DNA from 2 places in the Exiguobacterium sp. R-17 genome. Region 2 is predicted to be linked to the other one. Evidence: a T-box and tRNA genes for the amino acid it is inferred to sense, from the RefSeq annotation. Region 2 holds a T-box; the other holds one or more tRNA genes.
What was found. A T-box is a leader RNA that pairs with one kind of tRNA and senses whether it is charged. The one in region 2 lies ahead of tyrS (tyrosine--tRNA ligase), so its partner is inferred to be a tRNA-Tyr.

Region 1: it has a tRNA-Tyr gene. The T-box ahead of tyrS (tyrosine--tRNA ligase) is inferred to sense a tRNA for this amino acid. The anticodon was not compared.

Annotation. Positions count from the first base shown of each region.
Region 1 is NZ_CP184372.1:152,979-162,783, reverse strand. It holds gene glmS (glutamine--fructose-6-phosphate transaminase (isomerizing)) at 1-1,686, opposite strand, end outside; gene glmM (phosphoglucosamine mutase) at 2,098-3,453, opposite strand; gene ACN9MT_RS00965 (CdaR family protein) at 3,483-4,769, opposite strand; gene cdaA (diadenylate cyclase CdaA) at 4,769-5,629, opposite strand; gene ACN9MT_RS00955 (hypothetical protein) at 5,709-6,329, opposite strand; gene sigW (RNA polymerase sigma factor SigW) at 6,346-6,909, opposite strand; gene rocF (arginase) at 7,035-7,943, opposite strand; tRNA gene ACN9MT_RS00940 (tRNA-Ala) at 8,155-8,230, opposite strand; tRNA gene ACN9MT_RS00935 (tRNA-Gly) at 8,240-8,311, opposite strand; tRNA gene ACN9MT_RS00930 (tRNA-Lys) at 8,318-8,390, opposite strand; tRNA gene ACN9MT_RS00925 (tRNA-Tyr) at 8,395-8,478, opposite strand; tRNA gene ACN9MT_RS00920 (tRNA-Thr) at 8,517-8,589, opposite strand; tRNA gene ACN9MT_RS00915 (tRNA-Glu) at 8,603-8,677, opposite strand; tRNA gene ACN9MT_RS00910 (tRNA-Asn) at 8,680-8,754, opposite strand; rRNA gene rrf (5S ribosomal RNA) at 8,766-8,881, opposite strand; rRNA gene ACN9MT_RS00900 (23S ribosomal RNA) at 8,929-9,805, opposite strand, start outside.
Region 2 is NZ_CP184372.1:2,218,620-2,228,424, forward strand. It holds gene ACN9MT_RS11755 (biotin transporter BioY) at 1-440, shown strand, start outside; gene tyrS (tyrosine--tRNA ligase) at 485-1,732, opposite strand; T-box leader at 1,788-1,995, opposite strand; gene ACN9MT_RS11765 (transglycosylase domain-containing protein) at 2,144-4,741, shown strand; gene acsA (acetate--CoA ligase) at 4,789-6,492, opposite strand; gene ACN9MT_RS11775 (GNAT family N-acetyltransferase) at 6,639-7,271, shown strand; gene ACN9MT_RS11780 (acetoin utilization AcuB family protein) at 7,290-7,922, shown strand; gene ACN9MT_RS11785 (acetoin utilization protein AcuC) at 7,919-9,112, shown strand; gene ACN9MT_RS11790 (FixH family protein) at 9,215-9,805, shown strand, end outside.

The sequences.
Region 1 (9,805 bases), 930 kb from region 2:
TGACAAGAGTGGCTCGACTGCTGGGATGACGAAGGCATCCGTCGGCAATTCAAGACCTTCTGCTGCGATGACACACGCGTTTGCACCACGCGCGACGACTTCCTTGACGTTCCCACGGTTGTTGAGGTGAACGTGTGGTTGTGTCACGAGTGCGATGACCGGTGTGTTATCTTCGATCAAAGCGATCGGACCGTGCTTGAGCTCTCCACCCGCATATCCTTCTGCTTGGATATATGAGATCTCTTTGAGTTTCAATGCACCTTCCATCCCGACGTATGCATCTTGTCCGCGACCGATGAAGAACGCGTTACGTGATTCAGACAAGTACTCTGTCGCGATTTCTTGGAAACGATCTTTTTGAGACATGACCGATTCCATCGCACTTGAGATTTTACCGAGTTCCTTCATGAGATCGAAGTTGACAGCAACCCCTTTCGCTTGAGCGAGGTCAAACGCAAGAACAGCGAGGACAGCGATTTGAGCTGTATACGCTTTTGTTGAAGCAACGGCGATTTCTGGACCCGCGTGGAGCAACAACGTTGCGTTCGCCTCACGTGACAATGTTGATCCTGGAACGTTCGTGATCGTCAGTGCCGGGTGACCAAGTTTCTTCGCTTCAACGAGAACCGCACGGCTATCCGCTGTTTCACCTGATTGTGAAAGGAAGAGGAAGAGTGGTTTCTCTGTCAATAATGGCATGTTGTATCCGAACTCAGAAGAGATGTGCACTTCTGTCGGGATGCCTGCGATTTGTTCAATCAACTGTTTCCCAATCAAACCAGCATGATAGCTTGTTCCGCAACCGATGATGTAGACACGGTCACGACCGAGTACGAGATCACGGACCGATTGGTCGAGTGTGATGTCGCCTGCTTCATTTTGATATTGTTGAACGATGTTCCGGATGACAGCTGGTTGCTCATCCATCTCTTTGAGCATGTAGTGCGCATACGTTCCTTTTTCGATATCTGATGCATCGATTTCAGCCGTATATGCTTCACGCTCTTGAACGTTACCGTCGAGATCTTGAATCGTAACGCTATCACGCGTCAAGATGATCATCTCACCGTCATGCAGCTCAACGAATTGATCCGTTACTTGTAACATTGCCATTGCGTCTGATGCGACGACGTTGAACGTCCCGTCACCGAGACCAACGAGAAGTGGTGATTTGTTTTTCGCAATGTACAAAACGTCTGGATTTTCAGCATCGATCAATGCGAGGGCATACGAACCGTGCAAGACGCGGAGTGTTTGACGGAATGCTTCCGCGACATCACCTGTCTCGTTGAAGTTCTTTTCGATCATCTGAACGATGACTTCTGTATCCGTGTCGCTGAGGAGATCGACATTCAATTCTGCCTTCAACTGCTCATCGTTCTCGATGACACCGTTGTGCACGAGTGTGAAACGTGTTGACGCACTTTGGTGCGGGTGCGCGTTTGGTACGCTTGGGACACCGTGTGTCGCCCAGCGTGTGTGTCCGATTCCGACTGTGCCGTCTGCATCTGCAGGAACGACTTCGCGTAGCGCAGCAATCCGGCCTACTTCTTTGTGGACTTGGACGCCGTCGTTGACGAACGCAAGACCTGCCGAGTCATAGCCGCGGTACTCGAGCTTCTCGAGACCTTTTAATAAAATTTCTTTCGTGTTGACCTGTCCAATCATACCTACGATTCCGCACATGTTACATCTCTCCATTTACAAGTATTTCCCTGAAGAGGAAACGGCTCTTGTTGAGAGGATCCCGATCGGTCTGTTTGTCCGCCCAATCACTTGGACGATTTCAGAACGATTTACGGTATGGATCTGGTACCGGGAGGCATCCGCCGAATCATTCGATAAACCTCCACCTCGTCAGCTTTCGTCCTACGGAGAAAGCCCTGGCGCTTCTTGTTTCTGTCCGACCCCGTTTCTGTCCGACTTCACCATCATACGAACTTTAATCTGAAAAAGCAAGAAAGGTAACGTATTTGTAACTATTCCCGATATTTTTCTATTCAATACGCATAATCCCTATTTTTTGTAAAAATATCAATTTGTTTTTCTAAAATAATTGTAAAAAAGAAGCAGAGCAATCGCTCTGCTTCGGGCTGCTTAGTTTTCTTGTAACGCGTAGTTCTCACGAACGACGTTCGCGATCCGCTCGACGTATGCATCACACGCTTCTTGTGTCGGGGCTTCTGCCATGACACGAACGAGTGGTTCTGTTCCTGACGCACGAACGAGAATACGTCCGTTGCCTGCCATCTCTGCTTCGACTTCTGCAATGATCGCTTGCACGGCAGGACCGCTCATTGCACCATTTTTGTCTGAGACACGGATGTTAACGAGACGTTGTGGGAAGATCGGCATCTCAGCTGCGAGTTCCGATAACTTTTTCCCTGTCGCTTTCATGATTTGCAACAACTGGACGCCTGACAACATGCCGTCCCCTGTCGTTGAGTAATCCATGAAGATGATATGCCCCGACTGTTCACCACCGAGCGTGTAGTCGTTCTTACGCATTTCTTCGACGACATAACGGTCACCGACTGCTGTCTGAAGTGCCGTCATCCCGTTTTCTTCAACAGTTTTATGGAAGCCGAGGTTACTCATGACCGTTGCAACGATCGTGTTGTCTTTCAGACGCCCAAGTTCATTCAAGTATTTTCCGCAAATGAACATGATTTTATCGCCATCGACGATATCACCGTTCTCATCGACTGCAATCAAGCGGTCGCCGTCTCCATCAAACGATAAACCAACATCTGCGCCTTTTTCCTTAACGAAGGCAGCGAGATGTTCTGGGTGTGTCGAACCGACACCATCATTGATGTTGAGTCCGTTCGGAGTTGTACCGATCGTCGATACTTCTGCTTCCAAGTCACCGAATAGACGTGGTGCGAGGCTTGACGTCGCACCGTGTGCGCCGTCGATCGCGACATGGATGCCTGAGAAATCTTCATCCGATGTCTGGCGAAGCATATGAAGATATTTTTGTGCACCTTCGTAGTAATCGTGAACGAAACCGAGCTCTTTTCCAGCTGGACGTGGTAATGTATCTTCTGCTTCATCGAGCAATGCTTCGATTTCAAGCTCAGTTGCGTCATCGAGCTTGAAGCCATCTGAACCGAAGAACTTGATTCCGTTATCTTCAACTGGATTGTGCGATGCAGAAATCATGACTCCCGCTGTGGCATCCATCGTTTTTGTCAGATAAGCGACACCCGGTGTCGAGATGACACCAAGACGCATGACTTCTGCACCGATTGATAAAAGACCAGCGATGAGTGCGTTCTCAAGCATTTGACCAGAAACACGTGTATCGCGTCCAATCAAGACTTTTGGTCGTGTGCTTTCGTGTTTCGTCAACACGTAACCACCTGTTCGACCGAGGCGATATGCTAGTTCCGGTGTCAATTCTACGTTTGCGACGCCGCGTACGCCGTCAGTTCCAAAATACTTACCCATGTGTTATTTCCTCATTTCACTAATTTGTTTTAATTGGTCGGAACGGATGTCCTCGGAACAGCTTTTAGCGTGACATCCATATTATCCGGACGCAGGACATCAAAGGCTTTTGACGTCTGATACGAAATCGGCAATCCGTGCGTTCCTTCTTTTAGTCCCGTCACATCGATGACCGCTTTGATATCCGTCGCATCGATCGATGCTAAATCAGATTCTTTCCCACGGACAACGACATCAATCGTTTGGTTGTAATCAATCGTATACTTCGATTCATCAAACCCATTTAACGTGACCGTCACACCGGGAATTGTTTTCTCCGCTCGATCCTCGACGGTTTCCGTCGTCGACTTCGCATTTTCCTTTTCGACAACGATATTGACGGTGACCTGTGTCGGATCCATCGCTGTCGCATTTTCCGGTTCAACAAGTTTGACGGTTTTTTCTGTCGTCTTCGTCAATCCTTTGAGCGAGACTGCTTCCGTATCAACAGAACCGATACGCTCTAACTCTTCTTTTGTTCCATATAGACGAGCTTCCGTCGTAACGGGAACGATCTTGACGACGGTATATCCTTTTTTGACGTCATCTTTTGTCTGCACATTGATCGGTACCGTCTTACTTTCCTTATAGATCGGTACTGTGATTTCTAGTTGCTCCGGTTGATAAGATGCATTGATCGTATTCCCGTTCGCATCAGTCGCTTTGGCATTGAACGTCTCTTTGAACGTCTCTGCCCGACCAGTTACATCGATCGGTACTTGGATCGCTGAAATCGCCTGTAACTTCTCTGCGCCTCCCGTAACTTCAACGGTTTGTTGATTCGGTTGCGCTTCCCCAGCGACATATCCTTCAGCGATTTTGTTTTTATTGAGTAAGGCGACTTGTACCGGTACTTCCTTTGTAATCTTCTTATCGAGGAAGACTTCAATCGTCTCCTGTTTTGGCGTCACCTCGACATCTTTTCCGAAGCCAGTTGCTGTGACACGGACACGATGATAGCCAGGGTCAAGTCCTTTTAAATCAATCGATAACCCAAAATCCTGAACAAGCCGAAGCATCGTCAAGCTACTCGATGGACCTTTAACGGTTACCTCCATCGTATTTGGAATATTATAGGCGACCCACTGCGATTCATCATACTGGACCGTGACCGGCACGTCAAATTTCGTCGAACCTTGACCTGCGATCGGCAACAGACTAGCGGCGTCACTCTTTCCTGTCGTATTCGAACCTGCCACCATCAAATACAACATGACGGCTAAGACGACCGCAACAATGCGTAAAAACCATCGTTCATTGAACCATTTTTCGAACATTATTTTTTCGCCCCCATCCAGTTCAAGAAGGAAGTATTCGTCTGTTCGACCTTAACGATCGTCTCAAGCAACTTCGTCCGTAAGGATTCTTCATCGAGTTCCCGGTACAGACGTCCATTGATGGCGAGTGAGACACCACCCGTTTCTTCCGAGACGACGAGCGTAACACTATCCGTTACTTCACTGACACCGATTGCAGCGCGGTGACGTGTTCCAAGCTCTTTTGAGATATGTGCACTTTCTGACAACGGTAAGTAACAAGCGGCGGCTGCTAACTTGCCTTGCTGGACGATGACGGCACCATCATGTAATGGTGTATTCGGAATGAATAAGTTGATCAGCAACTGACTCGTGATTTGTGAACCAAGCGGAATGCCCGTCTCTACGTATTCACTCAGTCCTGTCTCACGTTCAATCGTCACGAGTGCCCCGATACGGCGTTTTGACATGTACTGGGCAGACGATACGAGCGCATCGACGATTCGAACTTGTTCATCTTCATCACTGATCGCACTACGTGAGAAGAATTTACTCGTTCGTCCTAAATGTTCCAGTCCACGCCGGAGTTCGGGTTGGAAGATGATGATGATCCCCAGTAACCCATAGGTGATAATTTGATTGAGTAAGAATTGAAGTGTTTTGAGTCCAAAAAAGCCACTCAGGAACCAACTGATCAAAATGACCGAAATCCCTTTAATGAGCTGGACCGCTTTTGTTCCTTTGACGATGATCATGAGACGGTAAATAACGAACGTCACAACCGCGATATCAATCACATCATTAATATAATCGTACCAATGTACGTTTTCTCCCAGTTTCAACAATTGAAATTGAAGTGGTTGCCAGCTGAAGTAATTCACCAACCGTGCCCCCTAACTCATCTGATTTAAACAGTTTCCATTATAGCACAAAGGGACGAGTTCGACTCGTCCCATCTGATTATTGAAATAGACGTTTGATTCCGTACCAAACGCGTTCGAATAATTGATCAATTTCCTTGATTTCTCCGGTCACGCTACCGGCACTCGCCGTGTAAGCTTTCCCGTCAACGGTCATGACGTCGCCATTAACTTTCCCTTCGATTCGGACGTTCCCGCCCTCAACATAGAGATCTTGATCGACCGTGACGCCTTTTGGCACGACGACCTCACCATTTTGAGCGACGATGCCTGGTGCATTCGTATAAGATAAGTCATGTTCTTCCTGTGCCATATAACCACCAAGGCTACCGACCGACAAGAGTAAGAAAACAGCCGCTGCCGCGAGCAATGGGTATTGCTTCATCTTCCCTCCAAAACGGGACGGTTGCGGTTGGTGCAGTAAGGCAGCGCTCGGCGTATCCACCTGGTCGGGCAATTGTGCCAGCACGCGGGATGTAAAATCTGCCGATAATTTAGGCGCTGGAAGTTGACGCAGCCGAGCATCAAGGAGCCGATACTCTTCGAACTCGTCCATCGCGTCCGCTTCCCGTAACTCTGCTTCCAATCGCTCGAATTCCTCAGGTGGTTGGTTTTGATCTAAATAATCCTGAATCCGTTCATGTACATGCTCTCGTGACATGGTGAGTTCCTCCTTCTCATCGTTTGGCAAAATGCTTCTTCAGCGCTTCCCGTCCACGATGAATTCTAGTTTTGACAGTAGCGACAGGTAATTCGATCATTTCACTGATTTCCTTTAGTGAAAGATCCTCTATATATTTCAGGACGAGTGGGACGCGGTATTTTTCTGGTAAAGCTGCAATCGCATCCCCGACTTCACTTCGTTGCTCGTTATCGACCACTTGGTCCTCCGGCAAGGTGTCCTTGCTCTCGAGTTGTGAATACAATGTCAGTCCTTCAGTACCTGACATCTCAGCATCAAGAGAATAGTCAGGTTTCTTTTTCCGTAATCGGTCAATCGATACGTTCGTGACGATTCGGTACAACCAAGTCCGGAACTTCCATTGTGCATTATACGAATCAATCTTCGTAAATACACGGATGAAGGCTTCTTGTGTCGCATCCTCCGCTTCCATTCGATCGCGCAAGACGCGGAAAGCCACAAGAAAGGCACCTTCCTTATATAGATCAACAAGTGCCGCAAAAGCATCGCGGTCTCCCTGTTTCACTCGCTCAATTAAGCGCAGTGTCGTTTCTTCCACTTTGAATACCCCCCGCTCTATGCGGTCAATCTCTTATACGAAGTCGACCGATAAATGTTTCATCTCCTTTTAAATTGTAACAAAAAAAACTTGAACCCCGATGAAAAGAGTTCAAGTTTCATCCATTATTTTACTAAGCGATGTGTTTCCATTGCCAAAAGTAGATCTCCGATCAGTTCATTCGCAAGTTCTGCTGTTCCGTTTCCTTCTTCAAGTAACGGATTCACTTCAACGAATTCAGCTGCAATGAAGTCTTCTGCTACCGCACAATGCTTTAATACAGTCTTCGCATCTTCTAAGAAGATACCATCGGCGACACGTGTTCCTGTACCGACGACGAGTGAGGGATCGAGACCATCCATATCGAAACTAAGATAGAACGCATCCGTTGTTTCCTTCAAATAGGCAATCGCTTCTTCCATGATCGCGTCCATTCCCCGTGTTCGGATCGCTTCCATATCATACACACGAATACCAAGACGATCAATCAGTTCTTGTTCGCCTGGATCAACGTCACGTAATCCGATGAAGACGAGATGTTCCGGTTGCAATTTAACGTCTGTTCCTCCTACTTCCGTTAAACGCTGATGTCCTTCCCCAAGGGCTACAGCGAGCGGCATACCGTGGATGTTGCCAGACGGTGATGTTTCCGGTGTATTCAAGTCACCGTGTGCATCGAACCAGATGACGCCAAGACGTGGTACAGTCTGACGTAACCCCGCAATCGTTCCGATCGCCATGCTGTGATCACCACCAACTAACAACGGAAAGCGTTGCTCTGATAACGCATCGCGAACAATCAGATGCAAGTCATTCGTCGTGTGGACGACGCCTTCAAGACGCTTTAGCTTTGGATCTTCTTCTCGGACCGCATCCTCGGATAAGACAGCCGCTTCCCCGTAGCGTACTGCTTCTTGTCCCCATGCTTCGAGTGTCGCTAGTAGACCCGCTTTTTCGACAGCAGCAGGTCCGTGTTCAGTGCCCGGCTTTCCTTGTCCATAACGGTACGGTACGCTGATATACGCGATGTTCATACGATATTCCCCCTATGTCATAGTCACTTCTACATATATTGTAAGCGGTAACAAACAAGTGGTTCAACTCAACAAAAAAACGCATGAATATACAAAAAAACACCGTGAAGGGAATCACGGTGTTCTTGCGTACGTACTCTGGTTATGCTTGGCATTTCATATAAAAAAAACTTAAGACGAACGAAACTCGCTTAAGATCTTTAAATAAAATTGGTGGAGCCTAGCGGGATCGAACCGCTGACCTCCTGCGTGCAAGGCAGGCGCTCTCCCAGCTGAGCTAAGGCCCCAAAAGAAAAAGCGGAAGACGGGATTCGAACCCGCGACCCCGACCTTGGCAAGGTCGTATTCTACCACTGAACTACTTCCGCAAGAAATGAGCCATGCAGGATTCGAACCTGCGACCCTCTGATTAAAAGTCAGATGCTCTACCAACTGAGCTAATGGCTCGACATGGTGGGGGGGGGCGGATTCGAACCGCCGAACCCGAGGGAGCGGATTTACAGTCCGCCGCGTTTAGCCACTTCGCTACCCCCCCAGTTTGTCTAGGAAACTTATACAATTGAGAAAAAACAGTGCCGGCAACAGGAGTCGAACCCGCGACCTACTGATTACAAGTCAGTTGCTCTACCAGCTGAGCTACACCGGCACAAAAAGTATAATGGTGACCCGTACGGGATTCGAACCCGTGTTACCGCCGTGAAAGGGCGGTGTCTTAACCGCTTGACCAACGGGCCATTGGCTCCGCAAGTAGGATTTGAACCTACGACCTACCGGTTAACAGCCGGTTGCTCTACCACTGAGCTATTGCGGAATAAATTAAATGCCTGGCAACGTCCTATCCTCACAGGGGGAAGCCCCCAACTACTTTCGGCGTTCAAGTGCTTAACTTCCGTGTTCGGCATGGGAACGGGTGTGACCACTTGGCTATCGTCACCAGACGATCGGGCTCGCGCCCTCAAAACTGAAGTCATCAACAAGCATCTGCTAGAACAAGGCCTCGACCGATTAGTATCACTCAGCTCCACATGTCGCCATGCTTCCACCCGTGACCTATCTACCTCATCGTCTCTGAGGGGTCTTTCTTGATTACTCAAAGGGAAATCTCATCTTGGAGGGGGCTTCATGCTTAGATGCTTTCAGCATTTATCCCGTCCGCACGTAGCTACCCAGCGATGCTCCTGGCGGAACAACTGGTACACCAGCGGTGCGTCCATCCCGGTCCTCTCGTACTAAGGACAGCTCTCCTCAAATTTCCTGCGCCCACGACGGATAGGGACCGAACTGTCTCACGACGTTCTGAACCCAGCTCGCGTACCGCTTTAATGGGCGAACAGCCCAACCCTTGGGACCTACTCCAGCCCCAGGATGCGATGAGCCGACATCGAGGTGCCAAACCTCCCCGTCGATGTGGACTCTTGGGGGAGATCAGCCTGTTATCCCCAGGGTAGCTTTTATCCGTTGAGCGATGGCCCTTCCATGCGGAACCACCGGATCACTAAGCCCGACTTTCGTCCCTGCTCGACTTGTAGGTCTCGCAGTCAAGCTCCCTTCTGCCTTTGCGCTCTACGAATGATTTCCAACCATTCTGAGGGAACCTTTGGGCGCCTCCGTTACTGTTTAGGAGGCGACCGCCCCAGTCAAACTACCCGCCTGACACGGTCCTCCAGCCGGATGACGGCTGCGAGTTAGAGACTCTATGCATGAAGGGCGGTATCCCAAGGGTGACTCCTCCGAAGCTGGCGCTCCGGGCTCAACGTCTCCCGCCTATCCTGTACATCATGCACAAAGCCTCAATATCAGGCTGTAGTAAAGCTCCATGGGGTCTTTCCGTCCTGTCGCGGGTAACCTGCATCTTCACAGGT
Region 2 (9,805 bases):
CCGTTCCGATCACACTTCAGATGCTCGCAATCATGACGGTCAGTGCCATTCTCGGTGGAAAACGCGGTGGACTTGCTGTCTTGATCTTCTTATTGCTCGCAGCTGCTGGTCTCCCTGTTCTCGGCGGAAAAGGTGGACTTGCTCCATTCGTCGGACCAACTGTTGGGTATTTGATCGCCTTTCCGATTGCCGGATTCTTCATCGGTCTCATCGCTGAAAAAACACGTCGTTTCGTCCCCCTCTTCATCGGGATGATCGTCTTCGGACTTGGTTTAGTCTACTTGCTTGGAACATTTGGTCTGATGGCTGTACTCGATCTGTCGTTCAAAGATGCTTTTGCGATCAACTACCCCTTCATCCTATGGGATACGATCAAGGCCGTCATTGCCACGACGATCGCCGTTCGTTTGTTGCCACTTCGCTTATTCCGGACAGCTTAAAAAACGCTCTCTGCATCTATGTGCAGGGAGCGTTTCGTTTATCATCAAGCATGCTCGACGACGAAGTATTTTTTCTTTCCGCGACGTACGATCGTAAAGCGACCGATTGCATCTGATTCAGTGATTTCTTTCGTTAAGTCTTGCTCGCGTTCTCCGTTGAGGTAGATCGCACCGTTCGTGACGTCTTCACGTGCCTGACGTTTTGACGGACTAATCTTCGCCTCAACGAGCACGTCGACGAGGTTGTTTGATTCGCCGAGTGTAAAGCGTGGCATGCCTTTGAAGGCATCTTCGATATCTTCGACTTGCAACGATTTAATATCTCCGCTAAAGAGTGCCGTCGTAATACGTTGTGCTTGTGTCAGACCTTCTTCACCGTGGACGAGAACCGTCATTTCTTCTGCAAGACGACGTTGTGCGACGCGCTTCTCTGGTGCTGCCTTGACTTCTTCTGCAAGTGCATCGAGTTCTTCGTGCGTCAAGAACGTGAAGTATTTCAAGAACTTGATGACGTCGAGATCGTCTACATTGAACCAGAACTGGTAGAACTCGTACGGTGACGTTTTATCAGCATCTAACCAGACCGCACCACCTGCTGTCTTACCGAATTTCTGACCATCCGCTTTCGTAACGAGCGGTACTGTCAATCCAAATGCTTTTTCTTCATGACCAGCACGACGAATCAGCTCCATTCCTGCTGTGATGTTCCCCCACTGATCACTACCTCCTACTTGAAGACGGCATCCTTTGTCTTCGTAAAGTTTCAAGAAGTCAAACGATTGAAGTAACATGTATGAGAACTCAGTGAATGAGATACCGTTTTGAAGACGTGAATCAACAGAGTCCTTCGCAAGCATGTAGCTGACCGGGAAGTGTTTTCCGATATCACGTAAGAAATCGATGATTGTCAAATCTTTCGTCCAGTCTAAGTTATTGGCGATCGTGACCGGGTTTTCACCTTCAAGTGGTAAGAAACGTGACAGTTGATCTTTAATCCGATTCGCGAACTCTTCGACGATATCCGATGTGTTCAATGACCGTTCCGTTGCACGACCACTCGGATCCCCAATCATCCCAGTTGCCCCTCCAACGAGACCTACGACATGGTGACCCGCTTGTTGGAATCGTTTTAAGACTAAAATCGGCAACAAGTGTCCGATGTGAAGTGAATCTGCTGTTGGATCGAAGCCTGTGTAAAGCGTCGTCGGATTCTCGAGTAATGTTTTCAGCCCTTCTTCATCTGTCATTTGGTTAATTAACCCGCGAAATTCTAAATCCTCTAATAACGTCATTGTTTCTCCTCCTAAAGTTCACTATTAACAAAAAAAACCGTCCCTTCGTCTAAAACGAAGGGACGGAATATTCCGTGGTACCACCCTAATTGTCCTTTTGTGTAAAAGGACCACTTGGTTCGTCGATAACGGGACGGACCGCTTGATTTCTCAAGAAACTCCTGGAAGCGTAATTCATAAGTTCACTGTGTCCTAGTTCGCAGCACCACTAGGTCTCTGTCACAGGGAGTGACTTACTACTATATTCCGATCATGGTTTAGCGCAATATACGAAAATAAGATGGTTTCATGATACGTCGAAGGCGAATCCGCTGTCAAGTCCGATTTCATTAGTAGATTTATGGTATAATACGTCTATCTGTGATTTAATATTAATTTACACCTAAGTTTAAGATGCAAAGGAGATCATTTATGCGCGAGAACTGGTTCAAGTTTTGGAATCATCCCCGGACGAAAGCCGTTCGGCACTGGTCAAATATCACATATGATGTTTCATGGAACATCATTTTGTTCCTCATCATAGCTGTCTTACTCGTCGGTAGTTTTTCTGTTGGTGCAGCGGGCGGCTATTTCGCTTCGCTCGTCAAGGACACAAAAGCACCACCATTGACTGAGATGAAACAACAAGTCAACAGCTATGCCGTCACAAGCCAAATTTATTGGGGAAGTGGTGAAAAGCTGACGAACATCTCAACAGATGAAGAACGTCAGCCTGTCGATATCAAGAAGATTTCTCCTTACTTGATCGATGCGCTTTTATCAACGGAAGATGTAGACTTCTATCAACACGATGGTGTCGTTCCAAAAGCGACATTACGAGCAGTTCTACAAGAACTAACGAATTCTGCGTCGCGCACAGGCGGAAGTACGCTAACACAACAATTAATCAAAAACCAAATCTTGACGAACGAAGTCTCATTCGAACGGAAAGCGAAAGAAATTCTTTTAGCATTGCGCCTTGAAAACGCGATGTCAAAAGATGAAATTTTACAAGCGTACTTGAATGTCGTCTCATTCGGTCGCAATTCACTCGGTCGTAACATCGCTGGGATCGAGGCTGCATCACAAGGAGTTTTCAACAAATCCGCGAAAAAACTGACGTTACCACAAGCAGCTTTTCTCGCTGGGATTCCTAAAAACCCTTATTACTACACCCCTTACCTTCAAGGTGGCGTTGTCAAAAAGGACTTGACGCCAAGCGTCAACCGGATGAAAACAGTATTGAAGCGGATGTATGTCGCAAAAAACATCACGAAGGAACAGTACGAAAAAGCAATCAAGCATGATATTACGAAAGATTTCGCGAAACAATCAAAACGTTCTCGTGATACGTATCCGTATGTCTACGATTTAGCCGAACGTGAAGCGACGAAAATCATGACGAAGTATCTGATGAAACAAGATGGCGTGAAAGAAGATGAAGTGAAACCGTCTGAACTGGCAGAAGTGCGTGCCAACTATCAAGATCAAGCACTTGTTGCACTGCGCCAAGGCGGCTACAAAGTTCACTTGACACTTGATAAAAAAATTCATGAAGCGATGCAACAACCTGCGAAGAACAGTGCGAACTTCCCAGGAAGCATGCAATACAAACAAGTCGTCGATCCAAAAACGAAAAAAAGCGTTTCGAAACAGGATCCAGAAGAAACAGCAGCAGTCATGGTTCAAAATGAAACGGGACGTATCCTCGGATTCGTCGGCGGACGGTATATGGATGGAAAAGCTGACGATTTCAACCGGGCATTCCAAGCCAAACGTCAAATCGGGTCAACGGCAAAACCAATCCTCGTTTACTCGAACGGGATTGAAAATCGCTTGATCACACCAGGGTCTACCGTTAATGATGAAGAGTACTACTACCAGACTGTACCACGTCAACCTGGCGATCGTCCGATCAAGAACGAAGGTGGACGTTACCGTGGTAATGTAACGGTTCGTACGGCATTAGAACTATCATTGAACGTACCGGCCGTTAAGATTTACGAGAAGATGAACATGTCGAATTCGATTCAAAAACTCGTCGATATGGGAGTTGAAGTACCTGATGCGATCCGTTATGCCCCTTCTGCGGCACTCGGAACGATGGAAATCACACCTGTCGAACTTGCAGGTGCTTACGCGACACTTGCCAACTATGGTGAATTCGTCCAACCGTACATCATCTCGAAAATCACGAAAGACGGAAAAGATATCTATAAAGCAAAACCGAAGAAAAAACGGATCTATGAACCACGAACAGCTTACCTGACACTTGATATGATGCGTGGTGTCTTCACGAAAGGTACAGCGACGTTCGCTAAAGCTAGATTGAACGTACCGGGAGATTGGGCCGGTAAGACGGGTACGACCAACGATGTCAAAGACTCTTATCTTGTTGGTTCTACTCCTGGTGTAACCCTTGCCGTCTGGACAGGACACGACCAGAACAACTCACTCATCGGTCCGTCAACGTACTACCAACGTACGCAAACGCTCTGGTCACAGATGGCGAATGCATCGTATGGTGCGAACAGCAGTTACTTCAAATCTGGCGCCCGCTTCACGCAACCATCTTCTGTAACAGCAAATGACTTCCAAAACAGTGGTCGCTTCAAAGAAGAAGATAAGAAGAAAAAAGCCGAAGAAGCAAAGAAAAAAGCCGAAGCGAAGAAAAAGAAAGAAGTAGAAGAAAAGAAAAAAGAGGCAGACGCACAGAAAAAAGAAGATCAACAAAAACAACAAGATCAAGCTAAAGAAAAAGCAGATGCTGAGGCAAAGAAAAAAGCAGCAGATGACGCAAAACGTGCTGCCGATGCAAAAGCAAAAGCCGAAGCGGATGCAAAAGCCGAAGCGGATGCAAAAGCAAAAGCCGACGCAAAAGCCGAAGCTGATGCAAAAGCAAAAGCTGAAGCCGATGCAAAAAAGAAAGCCGAAGCGGACGCTAAGAAAAAAGAGGCAGATGCGAAGAAACAGCAAGAGCAACAAAAGAAACAAGATGAAAAGAAAAAAGATGCTGCTTCTGAAAACTAACAAAAAGGATGAATCACCTGTTTCGGTGATTCATCCTTTTTTCATGTTCAATCCTCCATCGTCGATAAATCGCCCGTTTCCAAGTTCAACTCCCATGCTTTCAGGACACGGCGCATGATTTTACCACTTCGTGTCTTCGGCAACTTATCTCGGAAATCAATTTCTCTTGGGGCCGCGTGAGCAGCTAGACCTTCCTTGACGAATGCTTGGATTTCTTGTTTTAATTCATCCGTTGGCTCATAACCATCACGTAAGGCAATGAATGCCTTAATGATTTCGCCTCGCACCGGGTCTGGTTTCCCGATGACTCCGGCTTCCGCGACTGCTGGGTGCTCAACGAGACGGCTTTCAACTTCAAACGGACCGACCCGTTCTCCAGCCGTCATGATGACGTCATCGACACGCCCCTGGAACCAGAAATAGCCTTCATCGTCCATATAGGCAGAATCGCCTGACACATACCATCCTTTAAAGAAATAGGATTCATATTTTTGTGGATTGTTCCAAATTTGACGCATCATCGATGGCCACGGTGTTTTCAAGGCAAGGTTACCCATCCGGAACGGTGGTAACTCGTTTCCTTGATCATCAATGATCGCAGCTTGGGTTCCTGGAATTGGTTTCCCCATCGATCCCGGTTTAATGTCCATCGACTTGTAGTTACAAATCATCATCGCGCCCGTTTCTGTCATCCACCATGTATCATGAATGCGTTGGTCAAATGCTTCTTTTCCCCAACGAATAACTTCTGGATTCAATGGTTCTCCGACAGACAACACATGACGAAGACTTGAAAGATCATGGTGATTCGCGACGTCCGCCCCCGCTCCCATTAACATCCGGAAAGCAGTTGGCGCGCTATACCAGACCGTTACGTCATACTTCTCGATAACACTATACCAGAAATCTGGATTGAAACGTCCACCGACAACTACGTTCGTTGCCCCATTTAAGAACGGTGCGAAGATACCGTAACTTGTTCCTGTGACCCACCCTGGATCAGCCGTGCACCAGTAGACATCGTCTTCTTGTAGATCGAGTACCCAACGTCCTGTCATTAAATGCTGAATCATCGCATTTTGAACATGGAGGACACCTTTTGGCTTCCCTGTCGATCCTGAAGTATAGTGCAAGATCAATCCGTCTTCACGATCCAACCAGACCGGTTCGAATACATCGGATGCTTGCTTGAACGCTTTTCGGAAATCAAGTAATGTTTCTGATTCTTCAACGCCTTCATCAACGAGTACTACTTTTTCAAGTGATTCCAGTTCCCCAACTGGAACACGCGGGAGCAACGCTTTCGTTGTCACGAGTAGCTTCGCTTCAGAATCAACTAAACGATCACGAACAGCTTGTTCCATGAATGCTTCAAACAACGGACCGACGATCGCCCCTACTTTCAGTGCACCAAGTAGGGCAAAGTACAGTTCTGGTGAGCGTGGCATGAAGATGAAAATCCGGTCACCCGTTTTGACTCCTGCATCGACTAATACGTTTGCCGCTTTATTCGTCAATCGTTTCATGTCTGCATAGGTGAATCGTTGTTCCGTCATTCCATCGAAATAGATCAGCGCATCCTTGTTCGCCCGCTCGCCTTCAGCGTGGCGGTCGATTGCTTCATAGGCCATGTTGACTTTCCCCGTTGTCGCCCATGAAAAGTACTGCTCAGCATCTTTCCAGTCGTACGTGTTCGTTTCATCATACTCTGCTAACCAATGCTTCCCCGGAAGCGCTTTCAAAACTTTCATGTCTCGTTCCTCCCCTTCTATGTTTTCCTCTTTATTATAAGCTAGTTATCCGTCAGTTCAATCCATTTGCCGTCAATTTGTTAAAAAATCCCTCTCTTTACTCAAGCGCTTTCGTCTATAATGAATAGGAAGGTGGTGACGCTTACATGTTTGAAAAACAATTCAATCATCGGACGCATGAAACATCACTCGGTCCTGTTGACATCGAAGGTCCCGTACCGAGTCAAACACTAGCAACGTATACACTCGATTCAGGGTTAACGGCTTTTCGTCCACCCGCTGAACAACATCAAGCGCTCGTTGAGATTGCGGACCTTGAAGAAGGACGGATCATCGTTGCTCGTCAAGGAACGGAAATCATCGGTTATGTGACTTACTTATATCCTGATCCTTATGAAACATGGAGTGAGGGAAACAATCCGTACATCTTGGAACTCGGGGCGATTGAAGTCTCCTCTCGGTTCCGCGGACAACAGATTGGTAAAAAATTGCTTGAAATCTCCATGCTAGATCCTGCCATGGAACATTATTTAATTCTAACGACTGAATATTATTGGCATTGGGACTTAAAAGGGAGTGGACTATCAGTGTGGGATTACCGGAAGATCATGGAGAAGATGATGAACCATGGTGGTCTTGTCTTTTTCCCGACCGATGATCCGGAAATCGCCTCCCACCCTGCTAACTGCCTGATGGCACGTATCGGAAAACACGTCTCACCTGAAGTCGTCGCTCATTTTGATGCGCTACGCTTGAGAAGACGCTTCATGTATGACTGAGCTCGAGGAGGAATCGTCATGTTAATCGAACAAATCATGAATACGACGTGCATCACGATGCAACCGACGAATTCCATCGCGCATGCGGTTGAACTCATGCAACGTCATCAGATTCGTCATATTCTCGTCGTTAATGCCCGTCATGAACTCGTCGGTCTTGTCGGACTAAAGGAAATTCAAAGCGCGAGTAGCATCTTTCATCCGGACACAGCAAAACAAGACCTACAGTATCCCGTTTCAAGCATTATGATTGAAAGCCCTATCACGGCCCATCCGCTTGATTTTCTAGAAGATGCGGCTGTGCTGTTTTATGAATATCGCTTATCCTGCTTGCCAATCGTCCGCGGTCGACGTCTTGTCGGTATCGTCACGGAAACGGATCTGTTACGGACATTCGTTCAGTTGACGGGTGCACTCGAACCAAGTTCCCAAATCGAGATCCGTGTCGAGAATACAGCAGGTACATTAGCGAAGATTTCCGCACTGCTTGCTAAAACGAATATTAATATTTTAAATGTACTCGTGTATCCAACAGACGATCCGTATGTCCGGATTGTTGCGTTTCGTGTTCAGACGATGAATCCAATTCGGATCATCGAGAAGTTACGCAAAGAAGGATTCGATGTACTTGGACCGGATGTGAGCAGATGAAGGATTTTGCTTATCTGTATAGTCCTGAAGAAGCAACCTATCGATTTTCCGAGACCCACCCATTTAACCCAATCCGTCTCGAATTAACCGTTTCCTTGCTTGAATCGATGCATCAATTAGATGACATCCCTTGTATCGCCCCACGTCATGCGACCGATGAAGAATTGGCACTCGTTCATGATCAGGATTATATTGCTGCTGTCAAAGCAGCCGGAACCGGAGTATTATCACCACTCAAGGCACAGATGTACGGTCTTGGTACGGAAGATACTCCCTTGTTTCAAGACATGCATTCGGGTGCTTCCCTCCTTGTCGGCGGAACGATTGAAGCATGTGACCTCGTCTTATCTGGTCAGTATAAACGCACCTTTCATATCGGCGGTGGATTACATCACGGGTTCCGCGGACGTGCTTCAGGGTTTTGTGTCTATAACGATACGGCTGTCGCCATGGCGGCGATGATTGAAAAATATCACTGTAAAATCCTTTATGTCGATACGGATGCTCACCACGGGGATGGTGTGCAATGGGCCTTTTATAATCGAAATGATGTCATGACACTATCTCTCCATGAAACGGGGCGCTACTTATTTCCAGGAACGGGGATGGTAACGGAGAGAGGATCTGAAGAAGGATACGGTTTTAGCTGGAATGTACCACTGGATGCTTTTACGGAAGACGATTCGTTTTTACTTGCTTATGAGACGGCACTCTTTGAAGCATGCGAGTTGTTTCAACCGGATCTCATCATCACACAAAATGGCGCTGATGCGCACGTGCTTGACCCATTGACGCATCTATCCTTAACGATGAAAAGTTATGAAAAGATTCCTCAAATCGCTGTGGCTGCGGCAGAAAAGTATACAGATGGAAAAATCGTTGCTTTAGGCGGCGGTGGTTATGATTGGTATCGTGTCGTTCCTCGCGCGTGGAGTCAGGTTTTTGCTGCCATGACAGGACAAGATCCTTTTCACGGGGAAATTCCAATTGCATGGCAAGAACGATGGGGCGGACAGGAAATAGCGCCACCCACGCACTGGCATGATCCGTCACCACTTTATCCCGCAATTCCAAGACGTCCTGAAATTGAAGAAAAAAATTGGGAGACCGTCAAACGATTGATTTGGCCATTCGTAAACGATGAACGTAAAAAACAACTGACAGCGATTTCCCCCTATTCCGCTGATTAATTGACTTTTTATCTTCACATTTATTTCGTTCGGAGTTCACATCTTGTTGCTATACTAAATATGGAATTTTTACTTAGTAAACGAATAGTTGGGGGAATCATCATGAAAAAGGCATGGCTTTACTCCGGTCTCATTCTGTCGACCGGGATCGTACTTGCAGGATGTGGGAATGAAAAGCAGGCAATGGATCACGATAACATGCAAGGGGTCGGAAAACCGACCGTCGACGTCACTGTCGATATCCCAGCAAAGACAATGGATGAAGATGCCGTCGTCTTTAAAGCATCCGCGGTCGAAAAGAAAAAGCCCGTCAACCTTGAGGACGTGACGTTTGAAGTTTGGAAAGCTGGAAAACAAGATGGGGCACATCAAAAATTCAAAGCAACCTTGAAAAAGACAGGTTTCTATCAAGCAGAAGCCAAACTTGCTGAAGGTGAATACGAAGGTCTCTATCATATTAATGATAAAAAAGGACTCCATCACATGGATAAGATCTCTTTTGTCGTCATGGATCATTCACATGAAAAAGAGAAAGCATCGCATGAACACGAAGCCGTCGATGGTCTGTCTGTCCATTATATGGGTGCGACGAAAGTAAAGGCTGGTGCTGACCTCCCTGTCTCCTTTCACGTTTTTCTCGATGGAAAACCATTAAAGGCGAACGTTCAAGTCGAAGTCATTGAAACCGGTATT